3 regions of the Lacrimispora sp. 38-1 genome follow, and region 2 is predicted to be linked to each of the others. Evidence: predicted binding sites of a transcription regulator. Region 2 holds the regulator's gene; each other region holds the start of a gene.

Region 1 (10,224 bases), on a different contig from region 2:
TCTTTTTTATCCTGGTGGGTGGAATCGTATTTAATCGCCGGGATTTTAATCTGTGATAGTACCATTTCGTCTGAAGGTATGGAGCCATAGAAAGAGTAAAAGAATAGTAAGCAGACAGGCTAAGCTTCAGGCTGTATGAACCTGATAGCTTAGCCTGTTTTTGTTTTACCTGATAAATGCAATGTTGTTACAGCTGTCTTGTCACATGCAATGACATGTGCTATAATCAACTAAATCTCTTACGAGGAGGAAGTTAAATGGAAGATATAATCAAAAGAATAGAGGAGCTCAAAAAAGAAAAGGATGCTGTGATTCTGGCTCACTATTATACCGACGGCCAGGTACAGGCTGTTGCGGATTATGTTGGTGATTCTTATTATTTAAGCAAGGTTGCCACGGAGGTTCCTCAGAAGGTTATTCTCTTCTGCGGTGTTTCCTTTATGGGCGAAAGTGCCAAGATACTCAACCCGGAAAAGATGGTAATCATGCCGGATACTTATGCAGATTGTCCCATGGCACATATGGCCGATGTGGAAAAGATTAAGGAAATAAGGGAGAGCTATGAGGATGTTGCTGTTGTCTGCTATATCAATTCTACAGCTGAGATTAAGGCTGCATCTGATGTCTGTGTAACATCTTCCAATGCAGTAAAGATCGTTAATGCTCTGCCTGATCATAATATATATTTTATTCCAGATGGGAATCTTGGCAGGTATACGGCGAAGATGATTCCTGATAAAAATTTTATTTTCAATGATGGTTTTTGTCATGTTCATACCAGTATAAAGCCCGAAGAACTTAAAAAGGCAAAAGAGCTGCACCCGGAAGCATTGGTTCTTGCTCATCCGGAATGTACCTGGGATGTACTTGAACTTGCAGATTACATCGGCAGTACTTCCGGTATTATAGACTTTGCTGTCAAAAGCGATGCAAAAGCGTTCATCATCTGTACAGAAATGGGTATTTTATATGAATTAAAATTAAAAAACCCTGAAAAGAAATACTATTCTGTGGGTCATCGCCAGTTCTGTCCGAATATGAAGCGAATTACTACGGAAAAGGTCTTAGAACAGTTGGAAAAGCTGAGCAATACAGTGGAACTCAATGAGGAATTATATAGTAAGGCAAATAAGGCTCTGGACAGAATGCTTGCTTTAGCTGAATAAGAGGAGATAAGAATGAGAATACATGCAGATGTGGTTATTGCCGGAACCGGTGTTTCCGGATTATACTGCGCTCTGAACCTTCCTGAAGAAAAACAGATCCGGCTCCTGACAAAAAGCTCCCTGGAAATGAGTGATTCTTACCTGGCTCAGGGCGGAATCTGTGTCTTAAAGGACAAAGAAGATTATAGCGGATTTTATGAAGACACCATGAAGGCAGGACATTATGAAAATAATACAGCTTCTGTTCATCATATGATACAGAAATCACCGGAAATTATTCAAGAGCTGATGACACTGGGAGTGGAATTTGAAAAAAAGGACGGAAAATTACTTTATACCAGAGAAGGTGCTCATTCCACAGCAAGAATCGTATATTACAAAGATAATACGGGAAGGGAAATTACAAGCAAACTGCTTGAACAGGTAAAAAGGAAAAAAAATATTACAATTATGGAATATACGGAAATGATTGATATAGTCAGCAGAGATAATTTCTGCAGCGGTGTTATCGTACGGTCCGGTAATGGAGACATATCCAGCCTTGATGCAGACTATACGGTTTTAGCTACCGGAGGAATAGGCGGGTTATATCAGGATTCCACCAATTATCCTCATCTTACGGGAGATTCTCTGGCGTTGTCTATCCGCCACGGCATAGCTGTTCAAAATCTGAATTATATTCAGATTCATCCAACTGCATTGTACTCAAAAAAGCCGGGAAGAAGATTTCTGATTTCAGAATCTGTAAGAGGAGAGGGAGCATATCTTCTGAATGCAAATAAGGAAAGGTTCGTGGATGAGCTGCTTCCCAGGGATGTATTAACTCAGAAGATCTGTCAGCAGATGAAGTTGGAAGGAAGTGATCATGTCTGGCTTTCTGCCATCCATTTAGGAAGTGAGAAGATAAAGAAACGTTTTCCTAATATTTATGAGCGCTGTCTGGAGGAAGGAATCGATATGACCAGGGAATACGTTCCTGTCACACCGGCTCAGCATTATTTTATGGGAGGCATATCTGTTGACCAGCATAGTAAAACTTCTATGGGGCATTTATATGCTATTGGAGAAACCAGCTGCAACGGTGTTCATGGCGCTAATCGTCTGGCAAGCAATTCCCTTCTGGAAAGTCTGGTATTCGCTAAGGAAGCAGCAGTTCATATTGCCAGTACCTATGAGAAGAACGAACACTTTCCAGTTTCCATAAATTTATCTGCATATGAAAACTATGACTATATTCAAAATAAGAACAGAGAAAGTGTATTAAATGAAATAGAAAAAGCGAACAGGAAAGAGAAACGAAGCGCTCTTAAGATCAAATGTGGGTGAAGTAGAATGATGAAAAACACTGTTTTAACAATTATGGAGCAAAAGATTAAGAAAGACAAGATAACCATGCTGACAGCCTATGATTATACGACAGCAAGATTAATGGATGAATCGGGGGTGAATTCCATATTAGTAGGAGACTCCTTAGGAATGGTCATACTAGGCTATGAGGATACCTTATCCGTGACTATGGAGGATATGATTCATCACACGAAAGCTGTTGCAAGAGGCTGCAGACATGCGTTGGTTATCGCCGATATGCCGTTTATGTCCTATCAGACTTCCGTATATGATGCTGTTATTCATGCCGGGCAGTTGATAAAGGAAGGGCGTGCCCAGGCAGTTAAGCTGGAGGGTGGAGAACAGGTTTGTCCTCAGATCAAAGCAATTACAGAAGCGTCTATCCCCGTTGTTGCTCACATTGGGTTAACTCCACAGTCTGTTAACACCTTTGGAGGATATAAAGTTCAGGGAAGAGATGAAAAAGCAGCAAGGCAGCTGTTAAAGGATGCAAAGGCAGTAGAGGAAGCCGGAGCTTTTGCTGTTGTACTTGAATGTGTTCCGGATAAACTGGCAGCTGTCATTACTGAATCCATTCATATTCCCACCATTGGAATAGGAGCGGGTCCGGACTGTGACGGACAGGTATTGGTCTATCAGGACATGCTATCTATGTATAGTGAATTTAAACCAAAGTTTGTAAAATCCTTTGCCAATTTAGGCGATATGATGACAGCCGCTTTTAAGCAGTATATTGAAGAAACAAAGGCAGGAATTTTTCCCGGAAAAGAACATGTTTTCAGCATTGCTGATGAGATAATAGAAAAATTATATTGAGAGAGGAACGTTTTGATCTATGAAGATCGTTCATAAGATAGAAGAAGTGAAAGCGTGCATAAAGGAATGGAGAAAAGAGGGATTGAGCATAGGCTTTGTTCCAACTATGGGGTATTTGCATGAAGGTCATGAAAGCCTGATCAAACGAGCTATGGAAAATGACAGGGTGGTGGTGAGTATCTTTGTCAATCCCATGCAGTTTGGCCCTAAGGAAGACCTGGCAAGCTATCCAAGAGACTTAGAACGTGACAGCAGCCGATGTATGGAAAATGGGGCCGATTTAATCTTTCACCCCAATCCGGAGGAAATGTATAAGGAAGACTTTTACACCTATGTGGATATGTCTGTATTGACAGAAGAACTTTGTGGATTAAGCAGACCTCTCCATTTTCGGGGAGTCTGTACTGTTGTTTTAAAACTTTTCAATATTGTGACTCCGGATAGAGCCTATTTTGGAGAAAAGGATGCACAGCAGCTGGCTGTTATTAAACGTATGGTAACAGATCTGAATGTGAATGTTGAAATTATCGGCTGTCCGATTATCCGTGAGAGTGATGGATTGGCCATGAGTTCACGCAACAGTTATCTTAGTGAAGCGGAAAGAAAAGCAGCGCTTATCTTATATAACAGTATTAAGCTGGGAAAGCAGATGATGAAAGAAGGGGAAAGAGATGCTGCCGTACTCGTCAGTGCAATGAAGGTATTTATTCAAAAAGAACCACTGGCAAAAATTGATTATGTAAAAGCAGTAGATGCCATGACTATGAGGCAGGCAGAGAAGCTTAACGGAACCGTTTTAATCGCAATGGCAGTTTATATTGGAAAAACCCGGTTAATTGATAATTTTACTTTTAAGTGTGAAGAGGGGGGATGAGTTTATAATGAAGATTACTATGTTAAAAGGAAAAATTCATCGTGCTACCGTAGTACAGGCTGAACTGGATTATGTGGGGAGTATTACGATAGATGAAGATCTGTTAGAGGCGGCAGGAATCCTTGAGTATGAAATGGTCTGTGTTGTAGACATTAATAATGGTCAGCGTTTTGAAACTTACACGATTGCTGGAGAACGTGGCAGCGGTCTTATCTGTCTGAACGGAGCTGCGGCAAGATGCGTACAGGTCAATGATAAAATCATTATTATGGCATATATACATCTGACACCAGAAGAAGCCAAAGCACACAAGCCAAAGGTAGTCTTTGTGGATGAGCGTAACCATATCACCGCAAAGACCAATGCTGAGAAGCATGAAAGCATAAATGCTATAGAGAAAGGGTGCTGAAATGAATAACGAAACAACCTTACGATTAAATATGGATGAGTTAATATTGCAGGCTTTACGGGAAGATATAACCAGTGAAGATGTAACGACCAATGCCGTTATACGAGATGAGAAAAAAGCATGTGTCAGGCTTTTGTGCAAGCAGGATGGTGTACTGGCAGGGCTTAAGGTTTTCCACCGTGTTTTCTGCCTTTTAGATCCCAGTGCATCCATGAAAGCCTATGCAAAGGATGGGGACAAGATATTTGTGGGAGAGCTTTTGGCAGAAGTTACAGCAGATGCAAGAGCTTTATTATCTGGAGAAAGGACAGCCTTAAACTATCTTCAGAGAATGAGCGGAATTGCTTCTTATACACGTAGGATTTCTGATATGATGAAAGGCAGCAAGACCAGATTGCTGGATACCCGGAAAACAACCCCCAATATGAGGATTTTTGAAAAGTATTCGGTCCGGGTGGGAGGGGGATACAATCATCGATATAACTTATCTGACGGTATTCTGTTAAAGGATAATCATATTGCAGCAGCCGGTGGAGTAAAAAAAGCAATAGAGTCAGCCAGAGAGTATGCTCCCTTTGTCCGCAAAATCGAGGTAGAGGTGGAAAATCTTCAAATGGCAGAAGAAGCTTTAGAGGCAGGAGCAGATATCATCATGCTTGATAATATGACAACAGAGCAGATGAAAGAGGCGGTAAAAATCATCGGAGATAAAGCAGAGACTGAGTGTTCGGGAAATGTAACGGAGGAAAGGATTAAAGAGCTTATGGAAATTGGAGTTGATTATATATCCTGTGGGGCATTGACGCATTCTGCGCCGATTCTTGACTTATCATTAAAGAATCTTAGGATTATTGAGTAGGGCAGAAGCCCTTCTTTTATTTGAAAGGGCTGCTGCTCAACTAACTTAATGTTAGTTTTGCAGCAGCCCCCTTTTTTAACCTTCTATTGAGATGTAATTATTCTGTTCAATTTCAGTTTTCTTAATCTTTGGAACAGACAGCTTCAGAATTCCGTTTTCAAATCTGGCGCGGATATCTTCCTCTTTAACAGCATTTCCAACATAAAAGCTCCGGCTCATGCTTCCGGAATAGCGTTCCCGGCGGATATAGCGGCCATCCTTGTCTTTTTCCTCTTTATTCTCGCCTCTTGCAGCAGTTATGGTTAGATAGCCGTCTGTGAGACGGGCTTTGATCTCATCCTTTTGAAAACCTGGAAGATCGATATCCAGTTCATAGCCGTTATCAACTTCCTTCACATCGGTTTTCATAAATTCTTTCGTACCAAAAACAGAACGGTCGAAGGGAAAATCCATCCAGTTACTAAGCAGACTCTCTCCAAAAATACTAGGCATCATCATAGGTCTTATCTCCTTTCCAATGATTTAAATGTTTATTTGTTATATGTGTAATATAACACGCATTATTAGCACTGTCAATAGGTGAGTGCTAATTTTATGAAAAAATTATTTTTTAAGATTATACCGGGTAATTTCTTTCAAAATAATGAATATGGTAGTATGTTTTATTATTTTTATGATATAATCATAGCCAGACAAAAACAAACATATTTTTTGAGGTATATAATGAAACCACATGCATTTGCAATCTGCGCATACAAGGATTCTCCTTACCTGGAATCCTGTATCCGGTCTGTTAAGGCCCAGAGTGTGGAATCCGATGTAATTATTTGTACTTCCACGCCCAGCTCCTATATAAGCGGGCTTGCTGACAAGTACGGGATTCCTCTTTTTATCAGGCACGAGAAAAGCAGTATCCGGGACGACTGGAATTTTGCCTATTATATGGCGGATGCCACATTTGTGACTATCGCCCATCAGGATGATCTATATCAGAAAGACTATGTAAAGAAGCTTCTGGATTGTTATGGAAGTTACCCGGACATGACTTTATTTACCGGTGGTTATACCGTTGTAAAAAAGGACAGGCTGGCGGTATTCGAACCGGTTGAATTTATCAAACGGATTTTACGTCTGCCTCTGCGCCTGCGTTTTATCAGTCATTTATCCTGGGTAAAAAAAAGCGTCCTGCTTTTTGGAAATTCCATCTGCTGTCCTGCATGTGCATATAATAAGGAAGAATTGGGGGAACCACTCTTTACATCCCCCTATCATTTTGCCCTGGACTGGGATACGCTTTATAAGCTGTCTAAGCTGCCCGGACGTTTTGTCTGTGTGGAAAACCCCATTCTGTATTACCGGGTTCATGAGGAGGCGGCCACGAAGGCAGCCATAGAAGATAACAGCCGTTTAAAAGAAGAGACGGAGATGTTTCAAAAGATGTGGCCGGAACCAGTTGTAAAGGTGCTGATGCATTTTTACCGGAAGGCTTACCACGAATATGAATAAAAGAATGACAGGAGGAAGCAGGATGAAGGTTGTATTATTAGCAGGGGGTCTTGGGACGAGAATCAGTGAGCAGAGCCATTTAAAACCGAAACCAATGATTGAAATCGGTGAAAAGCCTATATTATGGCATATTATGAAATATTATTCCCAGTTTGGATTCCATGATTTTGTGATCTGCCTGGGATATAAGCAGTATGTAGTAAAGGAGTTTTTTGCAGATTATTTTCTTCACACCTCAGATGTGACGTTTGATCTGGCAAACAACAGCATGGAGGTACATAATAATTATTCTGAACCATGGAAGGTAACCCTTGTGGACACAGGACTTAATACCATGACTGGCGGTAGAATCAAACGCATTCAGCCGTATATCGGAGAGGAACCTTTTATGCTTACCTATGGAGACGGAGTCTGTGATGTGGACTTAAATGCGCTTTTAAAGTTCCATGAAAGCCATGGTAAGACAGCAACCATGACAACGGTTAATATTGCCCAGTTAAAGGGAGTTTTAGACATAGATGAAGGCGATGTAGTGCGTTCGTTCCGGGAAAAGGACGAAACAGATGCCAGCCTGATTAATGGCGGCTTTATGGTATTCAATCCGGAGATTTTCTCTTATCTGGAAGATGATTCCACAGTTCTGGAGCAGAAGCCATTACAGAGACTGGCGGCAGAAGGTGAACTGATGAGCTTCCATCACACCGGGTTCTGGCAGTGTATGGATACCCAGAGGGAGATGAAGAAGCTGGAAGATTTATGGCAGTCCGGGAAGGCGCCCTGGAAGATATGGGAGAAATAATATGACGAATAAAGCAAATGACCGCTGGAAGGAATTTTCTGAGTTTTATAAAGGAAAGAGAGTACTTCTTACCGGGCATACCGGTTTTAAAGGAGCATGGCTCAGCCGTATGCTGATAAAAGCAGGTGCTAAGGTGACGGGGTACTCCATGAAATCACCAACTGATCCTGCTCTGTTTGAGGTGGCAGATATATCCGGGCAGATGAATTCAGTAATTGGAGATATCAGGGATCTTGCCCATTTAAAAACTGTTTTTCAAATGGAAAAACCGGAAATTGTATTCCATTTAGCAGCACAGCCTATTGTAAGAGATTCCTATAAAGATCCGGTTTACACCTATGAGACCAATGTGATGGGTACGGTCAATATTTTAGAATGCGTTCGCCTCACTGAGACGGTCCGGTCTTTTCTTAATGTAACTACGGATAAGGTGTATGAGAATAAGGAGTGGGAATACGGATACCGGGAATGTGATCCCTTAGATGGCTATGATCCTTATTCCAACAGCAAGTCCTGTTCCGAGCTTGTGACCCACAGCTATGCGAAGTCCTTCTTTTCCGGAAGGAATACGGCAATCTCTACCTCAAGGGCAGGCAACGTCATAGGGGGAGGGGATTTTGCCAACGACAGAATTATTCCGGACTGTATCCGGTCTGCCATGAAAAAGCAGGAGATCGTATTGAGAAATCCTTATTCCACAAGACCTTACCAGCATGTATTGGAGCCGCTTGCTGTTTATATGACAATTGCTATGAAGCAGTATGAGGATCCCTCTTACCAGGGATACTATAATGTGGGCCCTGACGATAAGGATTGTGTCACAACCGGAGAGTTAGCCGATTTGTTCTGTGAAGCATGGGGACAGGGGATTACATGGTCCGCACAACCGGATGAAGGTCCTCATGAGGCTAACTTTTTAAAGCTGGACTGCTCAAAAGTAAAGAAGGTCTTTGGCTGGACGCCCAGATACGGGGTGAAGGAAGCCGTTCAAAAGACCGTGGAATGGACCAGAGATTATCTGGCCGGAGCAGATATGATAACGGTGATGGACCGACAGATCGGCGAATTTTTTAACCAATAGAACAAGAGAGGTAATAATTTTATGATAGATAAAAAAACAGAAAAAGAAGCCAGGGAAGAAATTCTGGCACTTGTAAAGGAATATTGTGATACCTATCACAATCAGAAGAAACCGTTTGAGGACGGAGACAGAATACCCTATGCATCAAGAGTATATGACAGTAAGGAAATGGTGAATCTGGTAGACAGCTCCCTGGAATTCTGGCTTACTTCCGGACGCTATACCGATGAATTTGAGAAAAAATTTGCGAAATATTTAAATGTCCGGTTCTGTTCCCTGGTCAATTCGGGATCTTCAGCAAATTTACTGGCATTTATGGCACTTACTTCCCCTCTTTTAAAAGAGCGTCAGATCAAAAGAGGCGACGAAGTGATTACTGTTGCAGCTGGATTTCCCACCACTGTAACGCCTGTGATACAGTATGGAGCAGTTCCGGTGTTTGTTGACGTGACAATTCCCCAGTATAACATTGATGTGACTATGCTGGAGGCAGCGCGTTCTGAGAAGACGAAAGCAGTGATGATCGCCCACACTCTTGGCAATCCCTACGATTTATCTGCAGTAAAGGCGTTCTGCGATAAATATGGTTTATGGCTTGTAGAAGATAACTGTGATGCTCTGGGTACGGTTTATACCATAGACGGAGAAGATCGGTTCTCCGGAACCATTGGAGATATTGGAACCTCCAGCTTTTACCCGCCTCACCACATGACTATGGGAGAGGGAGGAGCCGTTTATACCAGCGATTCCCTCTTAAACCGGATTATCCGTTCTTTCCGTGACTGGGGACGGGACTGCGTCTGCCCTTCCGGGACGGACAATTTATGCGGCCACCGGTTTGACCGTCAGTATGGAGAACTGCCTCTTGGATATGATCACAAATACGTTTATTCTCATTTTGGCTATAATTTAAAGGCAACTGATATGCAGGCATCGATTGGCTGTGCACAGATTGAAAAGTTTCCATCCTTTGTAGAGCGCAGACGTCATAATTTCAGCCGTCTTTACGAAGCATTAAAGGATACAGCGGAAAAACTCATTCTTCCGGAGCCCTGTCCGGGATCAAAACCAAGCTGGTTTGGATTTCTGATCACCTGTAAAGAAGGTGTTGACAGAAATCAGCTTGTACAGTACGTGGAATCGAAAGGTGTTCAGACCAGAATGCTTTTTGCAGGAAATTTAACCAAGCATCCATGCTTCAATCAGATGCGTGAATCGGGAACCGGATACCGGGTTGTGGGTGAGCTGAAGAATACAGACCGGATTATGCAGGATACGTTCTGGATTGGAGTTTATCCCGGTATGACAGATGACATGATTGACTACATGGCAAAAACCATAAAGGAAGGCTTAAACCAGCAGGCTTA
Region 2 (10,224 bases):
AAACCTGGCTCTTCTTTGTAGGAATTGTTGTATTTCTCTCGATCAGTCTGGTAGCCACACCGCCCATTGTCTCGATGGATAAGGAAAGGGGTGTTACGTCAAGAAGAAGGATATCGCCTGCGCCTGCATCGCCTGCAAGCTTACCGCCCTGGATGCATGCACCGATGGCTACACACTCATCCGGGTTTAATGACTTGGAAGGCTCTTTGCCTGTCAGCTGTTTTACTTTCTCCTGAGCTGCCAGCATACGGGTGGATCCGCCGACTAAAAGTACTTTTCCAAGTTCTGCTGCTGTCATTCCTGCGTCTTTTAAAGCGCTCTGTACCGGAACTGCGGTACGCTCGATTAAATCCAGTGTGAGTTCGTCAAATTTTGCTCTGGTTAAGTTCATATCCAGATGCTTCGGACCTTCTGCTGTTGCTGTAATGAAAGGTAAGTTGATGTTTGTGGTTGTGGAAGAGGATAATTCCTTCTTTGCCTTTTCAGCAGCTTCTTTTAATCTCTGCATAGCCATCTTGTCACCGGATAAGTCTACGCCTTCTGCCTTTTTGAATTCATCCACCATCCACTGTGTCAGACGATTGTCGAAATCATCTCCGCCTAAGTGGGTATCGCCGTTGGTGGAAAGTACTTCAATAACGCCGTCACCGATTTCAATGTTGGAAACGTCGAATGTACCGCCTCCTAAATCGTATACCATGATCTTCTGTTCTTTTTCATTATCAAGACCGTATGCAAGCGCTGCTGCAGTCGGCTCGTTGATAATACGTTTTACATCAAGACCTGCAATTTTTCCTGCATCCTTGGTTGCCTGACGCTGTGCATCATTAAAATAAGCCGGTACGGTAATAACTGCTTCCGTAACCTTTTCTCCTAAATAAGCCTCTGCATCTGCTTTTAATTTCTGAAGAATCATGGCAGAAATTTCCTGAGGGCTGTAATTCTTTCCATCGATGGTTACTTTATAATCAGTTCCCATATGTCTCTTGATGGAAGAGATGGTGCGGTCTGCATTGGTTACTGCCTGACGTTTTGCAGGTTCACCAACCAGTCTTTCTCCGTTTTTAGTAAATGCAACAACAGACGGTGTTGTTCTTACACCTTCGCTGTTAGGGATAACAACTGGCTTACCGCCTTCCATAACGGCTACACAGCTGTTTGTTGTTCCTAAGTCAATTCCAATGATCTTACCCATAGTTTTTTCCTCCTATTTTATAAACAAAATTGTGAGAGTTTCTGATTTATTTTATTAATTAGCTACCTGAACCATGGAGTGTCTTACCACGGTATCCCGATAGGTGTAACCTTTTTGAAGCTCCTGGGAAACTACGTTCTCACCAAGAGAATCATCTTCCACATGCATAACCGCATTGTGGTAGTTTGGGTCAAAGGGCATTCCAACCGCTTCTATCGGCTTAACCCCTGCCTCTTCCAGTGTTTTCATCAGCTGTTTATAGATCTTCTCCATTCCGTCGGCGAAGGGTGATTCCTTTTCTTCTTCCGGAATTGCTGCGAGGCCCCGTTCGAAATTATCAACTATGGGAAGGATTCTCTCTATGATGTCCTTTGCCCCGATTTCAAACATGGCAGATTTTTCTTTTTCGGTGCGTTTTCTAAAATTATCAAATTCAGCCATGGATCTTTGAAGACGGTCTGTGAGTTCCTCTATCTTCTCGTCCTTTGGATCCTTCTTTTCTTTCTTTTTACCGAAGAAGCCTTTTTTACCCGGTTCTTCTTTTGCAGCATCCTCAGACTCTGTCATCTCATCTGATTCCTGTGAAGCTTCTTCATTACAGCCGCAAGTTTCTTTTATCTCTTTCTCAGAGGAAACGGCATCTTCCTGATTCACCGTTTCTTCTGCCAGATTCTCATCTGCTTTCACATCTTCCATGCTCAATATTCTACCCTTCACCTTTCATCTTTTTTCAAAATGGTATCCAGCTGGGTCATTAAGTTCCTCAGCGTATTGAGTACCTTTTCATAATCCATTCGCTTGGGGCCGATAATGCCGATGGTTCCTCTTAAGCCTTCCCCAAGTTCATAGTTAGCGGTGACAATGCTGCAGTCCTTCATCGTCTGAACAGGTGCTTCATCTCCGATGTACACCTGGATTCCGGAGCTGCTTTCCGAATTGTTAACATCATCCACCAGTTCCTGGAGAAGTTCCTTCTGTTCCAGCGCACCAATTAACTGACTTGCTTTTTCTCCGTCACTTAACTCAGGGTATTTAAAAATGTTGGTTGCACCGCTGGTATAAATCTGAAGATCTTCGTCATCGGCTCTTATGGCTGCCGCCACCTCCGATAAAACCCGGTCAACCACTTCACTGTGGGGACCTGCCTGGGTCTTCAGTCTGCTGATCACTTCTAAGTTAATTTCTTCTATTGAAAGCCCGTTTAAAGCATTATTTAAAAGAATGTTAAGATTCAAAAGTCCTTCGTCGTTCAGTTCCGAACGAATAGGGATTATGGTATTCTTTATGATATTGCCTTCCACCACAATTACCACAAGCAGCTTTCCCTCATCAACCTTGGACAGCTGGATAAACTTTAACTTGTTATGATGATACTGGGGCGCACTGATCATGGCTGCATAGTTGGTATTCTGGGCAAGCAGCTTAGCCACCTGTTTGAGGAGAAGCTCTACCCGGTCCACACGCTTTAACATTAAATCCTTAATCTCTGTAAACTCATCTTCCTTTTCCTGAAGAATTGTATTCACGTAGAAGCGGTATCCCTTATCGGATGGAATCCTTCCTGCAGAAGTATGGGGCTGCATAATATAACCCATCTCTTCCAGATCAGACATCTCATTGCGGATGGTGGCGGAACTTAAATTCAAGTCCGTATATTTTGAAATCGTACGGGAACCTACCGGTTCTCCTGTTTCCAGATAAGTCTTAATAATTGCTTTTAAAATAATGATCTTCCGCTCATCAAGCTGATCCTTATCATCCAAACTGCCACGCTCCTTTCAGAGATATTTGTTAGCACTCAACGTTTAGGAGTGCTAACATCTTCTTTTCATAATATATTCTTTTTTTCTACATTTGTCAATACATTCCTGAAAATTTTTAGATGAAGTTTTTGTTACCTGCATGTACATTTTATATCAATTTTCTATCAAATATTACAAAGCCTGTGACATTTTTTTCTTGACTTTTAACACTTTTGTAATATAATGGTAATTGATACACCATAACAACACGATTGCGAGGTAAATCATGAATAGTTTTTCAAGACGAATTCGGGTCACCGGATTTCTGACACTCCTTTGTATTCTGCTGTTATCCACCACTGCAATGGCTGCCCAGACAGCTGATAGCCAAAGTACAGCTAACCAACAGTCCTGGAGTGTTGAAACGGATAACCAAATGAAAAAGAACAGTACCGGAACGGTTGCTACTGCAAGCGAAGCCACGATGAGTGACGAGGTAGGACCGGGCATAGAGAAGAAAGTACAGCCACAGCCAGAAGAAAAAGCACCCACAGGTCCTGTTTACGAAAGAGGCGCATCTCTCGGAATATTCTCTGCAACAGCCTACTGCCCCAGCAGCTCAGGAAGACAGCAGAAGACTTACTCCGGCACAATCCCACAGCCGCTGCACACACTGTCTGCAGATCTTACTGTTCTGCCACTTGGAACAAAAGTCATGATTGACGGAGTTATTTATACTGTAGAAGATACCGGAAGCGGTATCAGAGGAAAAAAAGTGGATATCTATTTTGGAAGCCGCGGTGAAGCTCTGGCTTTTGGAAGACAGTCTATAGAGATATTTGCTGTAGTAGAGAGATAATAAAAACCATCCATATATACTGCCGGAAAGCGGAAGAATCGCTTTCCGGCAGTTTTTTTATGCAGTTAAAGGTATGGGGGGACGAAATCGCTATAAAAACTTGACAATTATGGAAAAAAGTGTAAAATAATTACTTGTACCTCATTTATTACAAATGTGTTACATATATTTATATTATATTAAATTGTATGTACTTTTTGTAAAAAAGAAAGGAAGGAATTATTACATGATAAGAACAAAGAAAATCCAATGGTTCCTCGGAACATTACTAATGATAGCATTACTTACAGCAGCACCCACCCATGTTCTTGCGGGACAGACTCCGGGAATTATAGACGGTGCAGATGAAACCAGTGTCAGGGGCTGGGCATGGAACAGCTCTGATCCGTCATCTTCTGAAGAGGTGAAAGTCACCATTACCAGCCAGACAACCGGAACTGTTGTAGGCGAGCTGACCACTTCTGCCTCGAAATACCGAAAGGACCTGGCAGACCAGGGCACGGGCACAGGAAATTACGGCTTTGAAGTATCTGTACCCTGGAGCAGCTACGGCGACGGCTCTTATCTTGTAGAAGCTTATGCCGGCGGACAGAAACTTTCCGGTTCCAGAGTATACGGCGTTGGTTCCTTTGCTTCGGCGACAGGTCTCCGTTCCCTTGGGATTTTCAGGACCACCGCCTACTGCCCCTGCAGAAGCTGTTCAGGAAGATGGGGAGGACGCACCAGCACCGGTACGGTTGCAACGGCAGGACATACCATTTCCGTTGATCCCAGAGTGATTCCTTATGGAAGCCGTCTCATGATCGGTGGAGTGATTTATACGGCGGAGGACTGCGGAAGCGGTGTAAAAGGCAATCACATCGATATCTTCTTCAATACCCATGGAGAGACGCGGGCTTATGGAACCAGAAATATGGAGGTTTTTCTGGTTCAGTAACAAAATCCCTGATGACGGTACAAAAAAATGGTCTGCAAAGAGAGAATGAATTCCTGCTCTCCCTGCAGACCCTTCTGTTATATTAAAAACTGGCTCATAACGTAGTTGCTGATATCAATTCCCCGTTCCGTCAGCCGGTAGAATCCTTCCTTCATTTCCAGCAGGCCTTCCCGCTCCAGCTTATCAAGAACCGGTCCATACACATGGCGTATATTCTGGCCGAAGCTGCTGACAAATCCGTGAGCAGATACCCCCTCTATCAGACGGAGTCCTAAAAACATATACTCCTCCATCTTTTCTTCCATAGTAAGCCGTTCAAACTCCTGCCTTAAAAGCTTGTCAAATTCATCTTTTCTTTCAAATCCGCCATTTTTATATTTCTGATAACTGGCTGTATTGTGAAAACGGCAGCCATTCATATAGGAAGAAGAACCAAGTCCCAGACCTAAGTATTCGGTTCCCGTCCAGTAGCCGATATTATGCCTGCACTCATAACCCTTTCTGGAATAATTGGATATTTCGTACCGCTCATATCCCTGTTCTTTTAAAAACTCTCTGGTCAGGTAATACATTTCCCTCTCCATGTCCTCATCAGGGAGGTCAGGAAGAGACATGAGACGCCGCCGTTCCTCTCTTGACATGGAATCATTGTCCATTTCCACATGCTCTCCGTAACGGTCATAAAAAGGAGTACCTTCCTCTACAATGAGGCTGTAAGCAGATATGTGCTCAGGCTTTAACATGGTAACCTTCTTTAAGGTGTTCTTCCATGATTCCACCGTCTGACCCGGAATGGCCGAAATCAAATCCACATTTACATTGTCAAATCCCGCCATGCGGACTCTCTGGTAGCTTTTTAAGAATTCATCGTAGGTGTGTATTCTGCCCAGATAGCTCAGTTCCTTATCATCTGCGGATTGAAGTCCCATACTGATCCGGTTTACTCCCGCACTTTTGTACTGAGCAAGTGCCTCTGCAGTTACCGTTCCCGGATTGGCTTCCAATGTAATTTCCGCCTCCGGATGAATATCAAACTGACTGTTTAAGGCTGTGAGAATCGCAGTCATCTGATTTATTTCCAGAATAGAGGGCGTCCCGCCCCCGATAAAAATACTGATGATCTGATATTCTCCGGCATATGCACTCTGGTATTTTATCTCTTCCAGCAGCTTTAGCGTATATTCCTGCTGCATCTGTCTGTTTCCTGGAAATGATATGAAATCACAGTAAGCGCATTTACGTGCACAAAACGGAATATGCACATAAATCTCCAAATTTTTTTTATTCATCATCTAATTTCAGTACGCTCATAAATGCCTTCTGCGGTATCTCAACGTTACCGACCTGGCGCATACGTTTTTTACCTTCTTTCTGCTTTTCAAGAAGTTTCTTCTTACGTGAAATATCACCGCCGTAGCATTTGGCAAGTACATCTTTTCTCATGGCTTTTACTGTCTCACGGGCAATGATCTTGCCGCCGATGGCTGCCTGAATGGGAATTTCAAAGAGCTGTCTGGGGATTTCATCCTTAAGCTTCTCACACATTCTTCTGCCGCGCTCATAGGCGGACTCCGCATGAACGATAAAGGAAAGGGCATCCACTTCTTCTTTGTTGACTAAAATGTCCAGTTTCACTAATTCAGACTTCTCATATCCTTTCAGCTCGTAGTCAAAGGAAGCATAACCTCTCGAACGGGATTTGAGCGCATCAAAGAAATCATAGATAATTTCATTCAGCGGAAGCTCATATTTCAACAATGCTCTGGTAGCTTCCATATATTCCATTCCAAGATAAATCCCCCGGCGTTCCTGACAAAGCTTCATAATGGCTCCTACAAACTCAGTAGTTACCATAATCTCTGCACTGACAATGGGTTCCTCCATATATTCAATCTCAGTAGGATCAGGCAGATTAGAGGGATTTGTCAGTTCCAGCTTCTCCCCGTTCTTTTTGTATACATGATAGACTACACCAGGAGCGGTGGTCACAAGATCTAAATTGTATTCCCGCTCGAGACGCTCCTGAATCACCTCCAGGTGAAGAAGTCCTAAAAATCCGCAACGGAAACCAAAGCCAAGGGCGAGAGAAGTCTCCGGTTCAAAGAATAAAGAAGCGTCGTTGAGCTGAAGCTTCTCTAACGCATCACGCAGGTCATTATAGCGGGCTCCGTCTGACGGATACAAACCGCAGTACACCATAGAGGTTACTTTTTTATATCCTGGCAGAGCTGATTTGCATGGTCTGTCTGCATGGGTAATGGTATCGCCTACTGCTGTATCCTTCACGTTCTTGATGCTGGCGGTTAAATATCCAACCATACCGGCAGATAATTCTTCACAGGGTAAAAACTGGCCTGCACCAAAATAACCGACTTCCACCACCTCTTCCACTGCACCGGTGGCCATCATGCGTACTTTATCCCCTCTTCGTACCGTTCCTTCCTTAACACGGAAAAATACGATGACACCCTTGTAGGAATCGTAAAGGGAATCAAAGATCAGGGCCTGGAGCGGAGCATCCGGATCGCCGGCAGGAGCCGGAATTTTCTCAACAATTGCTTCCAGCACAGCTTCTACATTCAGTCCGGTCTTGGCTGAGATTCTGGGTGCATCATGGGCCTCAAGGCCAATAACATCTTCAATCTCCTCAACCACTCGTTCCGGCTCTGCACTGGGAAGGTCAATTTTATTCAGGACCGGAAATACATCCAGATCATGGTCCAGTGCCATATAAACGTTTGCAAGTGTCTGGGCCTCAATTCCCTGGGAGGCATCCACTACCAAAACAGCGCCGTCACACGCTGCCAGACTTCTTGAAACCTCATAATTAAAGTCAACATGACCCGGTGTATCAATCATGTTAAATATATATTCCTGTCCGTCATTTGCCTTATAAACAGTACGAACTGCCTGGGCCTTGATGGTAATTCCACGCTCCCGTTCAAGATCCATGTTATCAAGGACCTGCGCCTGCATCTCTCTGCTGGTAAGAAGCCCTGTTTTCTCTATAATCCGGTCTGCTAGTGTCGATTTTCCATGATCAATATGTGCAATAATGCAAAAATTACGTATTCTATTCTGCTGGGCAGCTGCCATAAAGTATAATCCTCTTTTCTGATGTTTCTAATGTCTTCAAATATACCATTAAAATTACCGGTTGTCCACCGGGAAGCGTTGAATTACCTTAATCATATTACTATTTTCGCTTGCAAATACAGTAATTATGTACACAAAAGACTCAAAGCTGGATAAACCTGATAAATAACAGGCTCCCAGCTTTTTTAGTTACCAATATGTTCTTTATTTAATTCCCTTTTAAGACCATATCCAAAACCTCTGACAGCGGTTCCATTGCATTTAATGCCTCCTGATAGGAATTGGTCTGGGCACCTACTTCAATTAAGGAAGACCTTGCCCTTAAATGCTGGTTATAACGAAGTCCTTTTATGTAAATTTTACGGGTGAGACCGGGAAAATAGGCTGCGCTGTCCAGCTGCATCTGAAAGCTGAAGGCAAGATTCTTCTCTCTGTAAGGATTTGGCAGATACTCAATGGGGCCTTCCGGAGTCTGACAGACTCCGTTAAAAAACATAATAGGCGCAGTCATTTTTCCATTGACTTTATTGACCATATGCAGATCACTGTTTACTCCATCCCGGTGGATATCCAAAATAACTTCTATAGAAGGGTTTTCCTGGAGAATTTTTGTAATGCCGTCGAGAGCGTAGGTATAGGCTTTGTTTCTGTCCAGTTTTCCATTTTGCAAGTCATATACGGAAGTGTCATGGATGACGTTATAACCCTTATCCGTTAATAGCTTTGTCAGATAGGTTCCGATTCCCACTACGGTTGCTTCTTTATTATTCTGGGTCCTGAAATCAGAATATTCTTCCTGGGAATGGGTGTGGTAGATTAGAATCTGAGGCTTGTCATTTCCTCCTTCCAGAGTAAATTTCTCTGAAAGGAACTGATCGGCTTTCATCAGATCCCGCCCTGCAGTCGTGGAGGTATGAACACTGTAAAAATGCTTCATCATATAATCATAATCTGCCAGCTGTTCCTTTCGGTATGTGGTTCCCACAATCGGCCAGATACTGCTTGACGCACAGGTCATTGCAGATTTTCCTGTACCCACAGGACCGGGCTGCTGTATCTCCTGGCTCACCTCCTGTTTTGGCGTTTGTGCTGCTGCCTGGCTTTCCTGTGTCTCCGGCTGAATCTTATGTGCCCCGGCATTTACGCTTCCGTCTTCCCCGCTCTCTTCTCCTCCATCATATAGAAGAAAGCTGTGCTCTTCATAGAACTTCCCGCTTTCTAAATAACTCCTGTATGCCGGATCGTTTTCTCCGTAATAATCAGCTGTTGTGTTACTTTTACCCGTATAACGGGATAAGGGGGAATGGCTGAAGAAAAAACTGCAAAAAAGGCTTCCGAAAGAGTCTTTCTGATAAAGCGATTTCCCATCTTCCCCCTCCTGGTCCCAGACGGCAGCAGGATACTGGTATCGCCAGATAAAGGAGGCGCTGTCTGCAGCTCCCTCTCCAATCCAGTTTTGTATGTCCTTTAAATCCAGTCTGCCTGCCGCCTGAGAAGCTTCTTTCAAACTTAAAAAAACGGCCAGAATCAGGCTTACTGCAATCATTAATTTTTTAATTAACCGGTTCAATCGTTCACTGCTCTGTTTCATAGCCGCCTTCCTGCATTCTTGATTCATAATATACTATGCAGAAAGCCGGCTGTTTACTACGAAACTTCCTGTCCCAGAAATGTCATATGGATTCCCTCTGAGATGGTGAAACTCAATTCTTTCACAGTTTCGTCAATATCGGGAGGAGTCACATAAAGTGGTCCGAACTCCGGCTCTAAAAGTTCCCGTATGAGATCATACTGCTCATCAGAATTAAGATTTTCCATAAAATCTCCCATACCCTTGGTCTCCATATTTTCTGACAAAGCTTTGATTAAGGTTCTGACTGTATCGTGAACGATGGCCGCAGCGCCTACTACGGTGGGTACGCCAATCGCCATAACCGGTACCCCTAAGCTTTCCTTTGTTAAGCTGTGTCGGTGATTTCCCACCCCGGAACCTGGATGGATTCCGGTATCCGTAAGCTGTATAGTGGTTCCAAGACGTTTTACACTTCTTGCAGCCAGAGCATCAATTGCAATAATGAGATCCGGTTTTGTTTCTTTAATAATTCCTTTTAATATTTCGGCTGTTTCCATTCCGGTCTGAGCCATTACACCAGGAGCAATTCCACTGATCACCGGCATGGTTTTTCCCCGCCAGAAATCTTCCCCATACTGAACTTTTAAATGCCTGGTGACCTGAAGGTTTTTCAGAACTCTCGGCCCTAAAGAGTCCGGAGTTACGGAAGAATTCCCAAGTCCTGCCACCAATACGTGAAAATCCGGTTTTCTGAAATCTTTTCCTTCCAGCAGCTTGGAGATCTGGGCTGAAAGCTCTTCGGACACCTCCCTGTGATAATCC
Region 3 (10,224 bases), on a different contig from region 2:
AAATGGTACAACCCCTTTCCGAAATTCAAGTATTCGGAACGTCCGGATACTGCAGCGGCTTCGCTGCTGGAGGGAAATATCATTATTATGGTAGATAACTCCCCTTCCGCCATGATTCTCCCCTCGTCTGTTTTTGATATTATAGAGGAGGCCGATGATTACTATTTCCCTCCTATTACCGGAACCTATCTACGGCTGTCACGGCTTATTATATCCATCTTAACCTTGTATTTAACGCCCCTTTGGCTGCTGTTTATGCAGAATCCGGAAATGATCCCAAGCTGGCTGCGCTTTATCCGTTTATCGGAAGAACCCCAGGTTCCTCTTCTGTTCCAGCTTCTGATTCTGGAATTTGCCATTGACGGACTGCGGCTGGCTGCGGTCAATACCCCCAGTATGCTGACCACCCCTTTAAGTGTGATTGCAGGTATTGTAATGGGAGAATATTCCGTGAAATCCGGGTGGTTTAACAGCGAAACCATGTTATACATGGCCTTTGTAACTGTGGCAAATTATTCCCAGTCAAGCTTTGAACTTGGCTATGCATTTAAATTCATTCGTATGATTCTCCTGGTTTTAACCGCTCTTCTAAATGTATGGGGCTTTATAATCGGCTTTATTTTGTCTATATGCGCCGTTGTATTTAATAAAACCATCGCTGGTAAGAGCTATATCTATCCTCTGATTCCCCTGCATCTGTCAGAGCTCAAAAAAAGGTTATTCCGGGGACGCCTTCCTCACAAAGTAAAATAAATATAAAAAAAGCAGACGGAACATCAAACTTCCGTCTGCTTTCTATTATTCATCAATACTGTAGTTAGGTGCTTCTTTTGTAATATGAATATCGTGAGGATGGCTCTCTTTTAAGGAAGCAGCTGAAATCTTAACAAATCTGCCTGTCTCCTGGAGAGTCTTAATATCCTTTGCTCCGCAGTATCCCATACCGGAACGGAGTCCGCCAAGCATCTGGAATACGGTATCTTCCACCATGCCCTTATATGCCACACGGCCTTCCACACCTTCCGGAACCAGCTTTTTCGCATCTGTCTGGAAATAGCGGTCCTTACTGCCGTTCTCCATGGCAGCGATGGAACCCATGCCGCGGTATACCTTATATTTTCTTCCCTGGTACAGTTCAAAGGTTCCTGGGCTTTCATCACAGCCTGCAAACATGCTTCCCATCATACATACGCTGCCGCCTGCTGCAATCGCCTTTGTTAAGTCTCCTGAGTATTTGATTCCTCCGTCTGCAATGATGGGAACACCATGTTCCTTGGCCACGGAGTAGCAGTCCATAACTGCTGAAATCTGCGGTACACCGATTCCTGCAACCACACGGGTGGTACAGATGGAACCAGGTCCGATTCCCACCTTCACTGCATCAACTCCCGCTTCGATCAGTGCTTTTGTAGCGTCACCGGTTGCTACGTTACCGGCAATTACAGAAAGATTCGGGTATGCTTCCTTAATCATTCTGACACAGCGGATTACATTCTCAGAATGGCCGTGAGCAGAGTCAAGAACTACCACATCTACCTTCGCTTCCACAAGAGCTTTCACACGGTCAAGAACATTGGCGGTAATTCCCACAGCAGCTCCGCACAGAAGTCTTCCCTGGCCATCCTTTGCTGATAAGGGATATTTGATCTGCTTTTCAATATCCTTAATGGTAATAAGACCTTTTAAGTTAAACTCATCGTCTACAATCGGGAGCTTTTCCACTCTCGCTTTGGCAAGAATCTTCTTCGCCTCCATAAGAGTAATTCCTTCTCTTGCTGTTACAAGATTCTTGGAAGTCATGCACTCCTTGATTTTTCTGCTGAAGTCCTCTTCAAACTTTAAATCGCGGTTGGTGATAATGCCGACTAATTTTTTTCCTTCTGTAATCGGTACGCCGGAAATACGGAACTTCGCCATCAGTTCGTCCGCATCTTTTAATGTATGTTCCGGGGAAAGATAGAATGGATCCGTTATGACGCCGTTTTCTGACCTCTTAACCTTATCAACCTCTTCTGCCTGCTCTTCAATCGACATGTTCTTGTGAATAATGCCGATGCCACCCTGTCTTGCCATGGCAATCGCCATGCGGTGTTCGGTTACGGTGTCCATTCCTGCACTCATAAGTGGAATGTTCAGCTTGATGGTTTTTGTAAGGTTGGTCGATAAATCAACCTGATTCGGAATTACGTCTGAATAGGCCGGAACTAACAGCACATCATCAAATGTAATGCCTTCGCCAATAATTGTACCCATTATTTTCCTCTCCTTCACTTAATTTTATACTTTTTAAAATAAACAGTTTTGCTTATTAGTTAAATAGTTTAGCAAACTTTGCTTTGGTTGTCAACGGACATTTTTCTGTATTTTTCCGCCCTCTGTGGACAATAAAATGAACATTTCTAATAAATAGTTACTTAGTTTAATGAAAATAAAACCAGTATCCAATCCTGGCCTGTTTTTAGGTGCAAAAAAAGATCGGTAAGAATTCACTTCTGCTGATTACAGCAATGAATTCTGATCGATCTTGCCTGCACTACCAACAACAAATCATCCTCTCCAGTACAGCATAACCGCTCCAAAGGGTTCCAGTATCACCCTATCTCCGAAGATTTTTACACTTTTATAATTGGATAGCAATACCTTCCAATCGTCCAGGACCTCTTTTTGCTTCACCATCTGCTCCTGCCCGGTAAAGTTAGCAAATACCAGCAGCTTTTCTCCATTTAATGCCCTTTTATAGGACATTACATCCTGATTATCCACAAAAACTGGTTCATAGCTCCCATCGCTTATAACTTCATACTGCTTTCTCAATTTCACAAGCTTCTGATAATAGGCAAAGATGGAATCAGGATCAGCAAGGCTGTCTTTCACATTGATATCCCTGCAATTTTTATTGACAGTTATCCACGGTGTTCCGGAAGTAAATCCGCCATTTTCCTCTCCATCCCACTGCATGGGGGTCCTGCTATTGTCCCTGGACCGCTCCTTAAGTATCCTGTAAATATCCTCTTCCTTCTGTCCCTGCTCCTTTAAAATATCAAAATAGTGCAGGCTCTCAACATCCCGGTACTGGGAAATGTCCGTGAAATTGGCATTTGTCATACCGATTTCCTCTCCCTGGTAAATAAAGGGCGTTCCCCTCATCCCGTGAATCACCGTAGCCAGCATCTTGGCGGACTGTTTCCTGTAGAAACCGTCGTCACCGAACCTGGATACCGCTCTCGGCTGGTCGTGATTGCACCAGAACACTGCATTCCAACCATTTCCCCCGGCAATGCCCTCCTGCCATGTGTGGAAAATCTTTTTCAGCCGTTCAAAGTCATAGGGCATTAAGGACCATTTATCCCCGTTCATATAATCCACCTTCAAGTGATGGAAGTTAAAGCACATCTTCAGCTGTTTTTCCTCCGGGTTTGTGTAATGAATACAATGGTCAATGGTTGTGGAAGACATTTCCCCTACCGTGACCACATCCTCTGCATCAAGCCCTGTATCCTCCACGATTTCCCTCAGAAACTCATGAATCCGGGGACCATCTGTGTAGAAACGGCGGCCATCCCCCTCCTCGTCGTCCTCCCAGGCAGTTGGCTTGGAAACCAGATTGATGACATCAAACCGAAAGCCGCGGATTCCTTTCTCTTTCCAAAAACGGAGTATATTTTTTATTTCTTCCCGCACGTTTGGGTTCTCCCAGTTTAAATCTGCCTGGGTAACATCAAATAAGTGCAGATAATACTTTCCCAGTTCTTCCACGTATTCCCATGCATTTCCCCCGAACTTGGACTGCCAGTTCGTGGGCGGACTTTCCGGCGTGCCTTCCTTAAAGAAATAGTAATCCTGATATTTCTTCTCACCGGCAAGAGCCCTCAAAAACCACTCATGTCTCGTAGAAGTGTGGTTAAAAACCATGTCAAGCATGAGCCTCATATCCCGGTCTTTTGCCTCGGAGATTAGGCGATCCAAATCCTCCATGGTTCCGAATAAGGGATCGATCCGGCAGTAATCCTCAATATCATAACCGTTATCATTCTGAGGCGATACGAAAAATGGAGTGAGCCAGAGGTAATCCACACCCAGCTTTTTTAAATAATCCAGCTTTTCGATAATGCCCTTTAAATCCCCGATTCCGTCTCCGTCAGTATCCATAAAGGATTTAGGATAAATCTGATAAACACATGATTTCTTAAAATTCTGCATTTACTAAATTCCTTTCTTTTTGCCCACAGCGACAGTCAGCCCAAAGGGTACTGCAATAGCAATCAGCATGCAGATGGCGAAGATTCCCATATATTGAGGCTGTATGGAAAGAATTCCCGGAATGCCGCCCACTCCGATGGAATTAGCCATAACGTTCATTCCAACAGAAACGGTTGCTGCAATGGAAGAGCCGATCATAGCGGAAAGGAAGGGGAAGCCCCTCTTTAAGTTTACGCCGAACATAGCCGGCTCAGTCACCCCTAAATAGCAGGAGATGCAGGCTGGAATGGAAATCTGCTTTGATTCCTCATCCTTTTTCTGTAAATAGATCATACCCAGTACTGCAGATCCCTGCGCAATGTTGGATAAAGCAATCATTGGCCACAGCATGGTTCCGCCGAACTCTGCCATGAGCTGGAGATCGATGGCATTTGTCATGTGGTGAAGTCCTGTAATGACAAGGGGCGCATAAACGAAGCCGAATAAGGTGGCAAACAGCCAGCGGAAGCTGGAAGTAAGTCCTGCATAAACCACCTTTGATATGGCGGAGCCAATGGCCCAGCCGATAGGTCCTACTACCGCATGGGCGGCAATCACTGCCAGAAGCAGGGAACAGAACGGAACAACAATCATGGAAATGGCCTGAGGAGTGATCTTCTTAAAGAACCTCTCCAGATAAACCAGCACAAAGCCTGCTAAAATTGCCGGAATAACCTGAGCCTGATAGCCGATCATTCTCATTTTTACAAAACCGAAATCCCAAACCGGTATCTCTACACCCGGTGCCATGGCATAGGCATTCAAAAGCTGGGGAGATACTAAGGTCAGACCGAGAACGATTCCCAGGATCTGAGTGGTTCCCATCTTTCTCGTCACGGACCATGTGATACCGACGGGAAGGAAATGGAAAATAGCCTCGCCCAAGAGCCAGAGGAAGCTGTAAACGCCGGACCAGAACTGGGAAACGGCCACCAAAGTCTCTGTCCCGTCATTCATGAATTTAATTTCACCGATAATGTTCCGAAAGCCCAGGATGAGACCGCCTACGATAATGGCAGGAATCAGGGGAGCGAATATTTCCGCTATATCTGCTACCACTCTCTGCAGCGCGTTCATGTTGCCCTTTGCTTCCTTCTTCACTTCGTCCTTTGATACGCCTTCAATTCCTGAAATTGCTGCAAATTCATTGTAAAAAGCCTGTACGTCGTTTCCAATGATAACCTGAAACTGTCCAGCCTGTGTAAAGGTACCCTTAACGCTTTTCAATGCTTCGATCTTTTGCGTATCAGCCTTTGAAGGATCTGACAGCACGAAACGCATTCTGGTCATACAGTGAGTCACGGCCCCTATATTCCCCTTACCACCGACGAGGTCCAAAAGCTGCCTGGAATCATCTTCATATTTCCCCATATCCATACTCCTTTTCCATATGTTTTTAAATTAGTTGCAACTTATATGTTATTATTGTATTTCGACTATAACATATACGTATATCTTTGTCAACATATATGAAGAAATATATTCCTGCCTTTGGATATACCTTCTTACAGCTTCCTTCGGGCGAAATCCACAAACTTGAACTTGTCCGGTCTGTGGCGGGATTCGGTAAACTGAAACAGGGTGGAGTCCTCCAGGTACGTATAACTCTTCACCACCACGATCATATCGTAGCTTCCCATATCCAGCAGGCGATAATCCTCATCTGTAGCCATGTGTACCGTAATTTCCTTCATGGCAAATCCGATTTTCAGGCCAAGCTCCTTTTCCAGATATTCGTAAACAGAATCCTGAGCCGCACGGAGAGGCAGATTTTCCACCACCTTCCGTGAAAAATAATCCTTGTCAATAATGATCTTCTCTCCCTCGATCTCCCTGACTCTCTCTAGCAAAAAGGCCTCATCCTCTGGTCCGATCTGCAGGGCCGCCATCAGCTTTTTATCTCCCTTGACGATTTCTAAATTTTCCACAATGGTAATGGGTTTAGAAGCAGAAAACCGGTAGATTTCCTTAAAGCTTGCGATTTCGGATACAGGGAAATTGAACTTGTTCTTGTCCAGGACCTCCGCCGCCTTTCCTCTGGCTTTTTGGATATAACCGTCCTGGACCAGAAGCTCCAGAGCCTTACGCACCGTATCCCTGGAAGCGCCGTAAGCCTCCATCATCTCGCCCTCCGCCGGAAGCTTATCTCCTGGCTCATATTCCCGCCTGTCAATCTTATCTAAAAGCAGCTTATAAAGATGCCTGTATTTACTTTCCATAATTGTTTAACCTCCATTTTACCGGGTTTATTTTTATATTTCTGATAAGTATTGATTTCATTGTAACATATACGTATATGTCAGTCAAATAAAAGTAATAGCAGGCCAGCGAGGCATGTGAATGAAGAGTCTTTTCCATAAAGAAAAAAAAAGAATCAGGCGGCCTGGTTAACCGTCTGATTCCTGTTATTATATCTGAGTTACAACTTTGCGTGGTGCAGTCATCTTCATACAGCGGAGCAGCTTGTCGTTTGGTTCAAAAATAATTTTCGTCCGTTCTGAACCAGACTGGCTGATCAGTGTATAAGTCTTAGCATCAGGTATTTTGGAAGAAAAATCCAGTACTTTCATGGTGCCTGTTTCATGATCTCTGGCTTCTGTAGAACCGGTAGGCGCTACTATCTGAATTTCCTCCATCGATCCTTCCCAGGCTTTCTTGCGCTTGCTTTTGCCGTAAATTCTGTCAATGGACAACGTATTGGTCACAAACAGATACTCATATTCCACTTCACTGTTGCGGAATACTACGTAGGTCGCAGCTCCGGCAGCGAACAAAATAATCACTCCAAAGATACCGAAAACCGGAGAGATGGACAGGAAAAATGCGATCACGCACAGAATTCCCATCACAATTTTCAGTAACATGGTATAAGCCGGAGACTTCCTCTTCACAAGCCATTCTGCATACATTTCATTCATAATAATACTGGATCCTTTCTCATACCTGCAAGGCGTCTCTTCCGTACAAATCTTACATCATATCCATTCCGCCCGGAGCCGGAACTGCAGGTGCTTTTTCCTTAATATTAGCAACAACAGACTCTGTTGTCAATAAGGTAGATGCAACACTGGTTGCATTCTGAAGTGCACTTCTTGTTACCTTGGTAGGATCAAGAATACCTGCATCAACCATGTCTACATAAGCTTCTTTGTATGCATCAAAGCCTGTACCTACTTTTGCTTCTTTTACTTTATTGATGATGACACTTCCTTCCAGCCCTGCATTGGCTGCAATGTGGTATAACGGAGCCTCCAGAGCCTTTAAGATGATCTTTCCGCCTGTCTTCTCATCGCCTTCCAGTCCGTTTACAAGACCTTCAATCTCAGTGATTGCATGGATATAAGCAGAACCGCCGCCTGCGATTACACCTTCCTCAACTGCTGCTCTTGCTGCAGATAACGCATCTTCCATACGAAGCTTTGCTTCCTTCATCTCAGTTTCTGTTGCAGCACCAACACGGATTACTGCTACGCCGCCGGATAATTTAGCAAGTCTTTCCTGTAATTTTTCTTTATCAAAATCAGAAGTTGTTTCTTCAATCTGGCTCTTAATCTGACCGATTCTTGCATCAATGGCAGCCTTGTCACCGGATCCGTCAACGATAACTGTATTCTCTTTCTGGATCTTAACAGATTTTGCACGGCCTAACTGATCAAGAGTTGCGCTCTTTAATTCGTAGCCCAGTTCTTCAGAAATTACTGTACCGCCTGTTAAAACTGCGATATCCTGTAACATCTCTTTTCTTCTGTCGCCGTAGCCAGGAGCTTTCACACCTACTACATTGAAGGTTCCTCTTAATTTGTTAACGATCAGGGTTGTTAATGCTTCGCCTTCAATATCTTCTGCAATGATAAGAAGTCTTGCGCCGGACTGAACAACCTGCTCTAATAATGGAAGAATCTCCTGAATGCTGGAAATCTTCTTGTCAGTAATAAGAATATATGGATCATCAAGATTTGCTTCCATCTTCTCCATATCGGTGCACATGTAAGCGGAAATGTAGCCTCTGTCAAACTGCATACCTTCTACAAGGTCCAGCTCTGTCTTCATGGTCTTGGACTCTTCAATGGTGATAACGCCGTTGTTGGAAACCTTCTCCATAGCGTCAGCTACCATCTCACCGACTTCATCATCTGCTGCAGAGATTGCTGCAACTCTTGCGATGGAAGCTTTTCCTTTGATCGGCTCACTCATCTTTGCGATTGCATCGATCGCTGCCTGTGTTGCTTTCCTCATACCCTTTCTTAAAACGATTGGGTTTGCACCGGCTGCTAAGTTCTTCATACCTTCATTAATCATAGCCTGAGCCAGTACGGTAGCCGTTGTGGTACCATCACCGGCAACATCATTGGTCTTGGTAGCTACTTCCTTTACAAGCTGTGCTCCCATGTTCTCGAATGCATCTTCCAGCTCAATCTCTTTTGCAATGGTAACACCATCGTTGGTGATTAACGGTGCTCCAAATGATTTATCAAGTACAACGTTTCTTCCTTTCGGACCTAATGTAACGCGAACGGTATCTGCTAACTGATTCACTCCTGATTCAAGTGCTTTTCTGGCTTCTACGCCATATTTAATCTGCTTTGCCATGATTCATTCCTCCAGTTTTAACTTTAATTTGGTGATCTTATATAAGGAAATCACGCCTTTTTTATCAAAATCTGCTGTTACCTGACGGTACTGCGTTTATTATTCAATTACTGCCAGAATATCACTCTGCTTAACAATTACATATTTCTCGTCGTCTTCTCCGGTTTCGATCTCTGTTCCTGAATATTTGGAGAAGATTACTTTATCGCCTGTCTTAACCTGCATGGAAACTTCCTTACCATCTACAAGACCGCCAGGTCCTACTGCGATGACTTCCGCCTGCTGTGGCTTTTCTTTTGCCTGACCCGGCAGAACAATACCGGACTTTGTTGTCTCCTCTGCAACCAATGGTTTTAACACAACTTTGTCAAATAATGGTACTAATTTCATTGCAATTCCTCCTCATAACCTTCTTATTATTTCTTTCTTATGGCCTATAGAAAGAAGTTATTTTTTATTCACATAATATGTTATATCACTCATTATTAGCACTGTCAATAGTTGAGTGCTAACTTTATATTTTTTTTACAATTTTACCATATTTAGACGGATTGAGCCGTTACTTACATAGTTTATAGAAATTTTCTTATTATATACCTTTATTTTTTTTCGGGTAAGTATTACAATAGGTAAGAGAATGAAAGGAGTGTTTAAAATGGCAAAAAGAGGTAATGGTTTTGGGAAATTCGTGGCACTTGCCACTATCGCCGGTGCTGTTGCCGCCGGCATCTCTTATTTTACAAAATACAAATCCTTCCATAAGGAACTGGAAGAAAATTTCCATGATTTTGAAGATGACGGGAATGATGACATTTCCAAAATTGACAGTACGATGAACCGCAACTATGTTTCTCTTCATGCAAACAAGGATGAGCTGAAGACAGCAGCCTCCGATATGGCAGACGCAGCGAAAGACGCAGCAACTGCAGCAAAAAACATGATGAAGGATGCGGCTACCATAGTGAGCGATACAGCCAGGGAAGCAGCTTCTGCAGTGGCTGATACAGCGAAGGATATGTTTGATTCTGCAATGGAAAAGGGAGATTCCCAAGAGGAAGATTCTGACATTACAGAAGACGGCGGTCTTGATTATTCCGCTTCTGAATCAGGACAACCTGCTGCAGATATGGCACAGAAAGATAACACAGATTCCAAAACAGAGGAATCTTCAGATGATACCACCACAATTGTGGAGGAGGAATTGCAATAAATTTTCTGCTGTATGCAGGTAAAAGGAGTATTTTTTGAAGGAATGTCTCAGAATATACTCCTTTTTTAGCGTTTCTTTCATTCGCAGAAGACTTGGCTGATAATCAAAAGGCTCAAAGATCCTATTTGTCAACATCTTAAAATGGTAAACGATAATAGGGAATTCTTTTGCATTCCTCAAAGCCT

Evidence for each region. The regulator HrcA, encoded in region 2, represses chaperone genes, less so after heat shock. The targets are predictions, from matches to a motif close to TGTTAGCACTCNNNNNNNNNGAGTGCTAACA.
Region 1: the regulator HrcA is predicted to act here: its motif matches at 6,033-6,063, upstream of V7D18_RS24495 (Hsp20/alpha crystallin family protein).
Region 3: the regulator HrcA is predicted to act here: its motif matches at 9,313-9,343, upstream of V7D18_RS22340 (co-chaperone GroES).

The regions. Positions count from the first base shown of each region.
Region 1 is NZ_JBANEW010000095.1:152,470-162,693, forward strand. It holds gene V7D18_RS24460 (ABC transporter permease subunit) at 1-56, shown strand, start outside; gene nadA (quinolinate synthase NadA) at 258-1,166, shown strand; gene V7D18_RS24470 (L-aspartate oxidase) at 1,179-2,492, shown strand; gene panB (3-methyl-2-oxobutanoate hydroxymethyltransferase) at 2,502-3,329, shown strand; gene panC (pantoate--beta-alanine ligase) at 3,349-4,203, shown strand; gene panD (aspartate 1-decarboxylase) at 4,211-4,612, shown strand; gene nadC (carboxylating nicotinate-nucleotide diphosphorylase) at 4,614-5,471, shown strand; gene V7D18_RS24495 (Hsp20/alpha crystallin family protein) at 5,547-5,969, opposite strand; gene V7D18_RS24500 (glycosyltransferase family A protein) at 6,192-6,977, shown strand; gene rfbF (glucose-1-phosphate cytidylyltransferase) at 7,000-7,776, shown strand; gene rfbG (CDP-glucose 4,6-dehydratase) at 7,778-8,857, shown strand; gene rfbH (lipopolysaccharide biosynthesis protein RfbH) at 8,879-10,224, shown strand, end outside.
Region 2 is NZ_JBANEW010000056.1:38,867-49,090, forward strand. It holds gene dnaK (molecular chaperone DnaK) at 1-1,195, opposite strand, end outside; gene grpE (nucleotide exchange factor GrpE) at 1,250-1,891, opposite strand; gene hrcA (heat-inducible transcriptional repressor HrcA) at 1,909-2,958, opposite strand; gene V7D18_RS15180 (3D domain-containing protein) at 3,224-3,796, shown strand; gene V7D18_RS15185 (3D domain-containing protein) at 4,023-4,733, shown strand; gene hemW (radical SAM family heme chaperone HemW) at 4,811-6,025, opposite strand; gene lepA (translation elongation factor 4) at 6,015-7,829, opposite strand; gene spoIIP (stage II sporulation protein P) at 8,038-9,420, opposite strand; gene gpr (GPR endopeptidase) at 9,477-10,224, opposite strand, start outside.
Region 3 is NZ_JBANEW010000078.1:71,624-81,847, forward strand. It holds gene V7D18_RS22305 (spore germination protein) at 1-753, shown strand, start outside; gene guaB (IMP dehydrogenase) at 799-2,253, opposite strand; gene treC (alpha,alpha-phosphotrehalase) at 2,548-4,200, opposite strand; gene treP (PTS system trehalose-specific EIIBC component) at 4,204-5,610, opposite strand; gene treR (trehalose operon repressor) at 5,745-6,458, opposite strand; gene V7D18_RS22330 (DUF6106 family protein) at 6,648-7,157, opposite strand; gene groL (chaperonin GroEL) at 7,210-8,829, opposite strand; gene V7D18_RS22340 (co-chaperone GroES) at 8,929-9,219, opposite strand; gene V7D18_RS22345 (hypothetical protein) at 9,485-10,039, shown strand; gene V7D18_RS22350 (GNAT family N-acetyltransferase) at 10,176-10,224, opposite strand, start outside.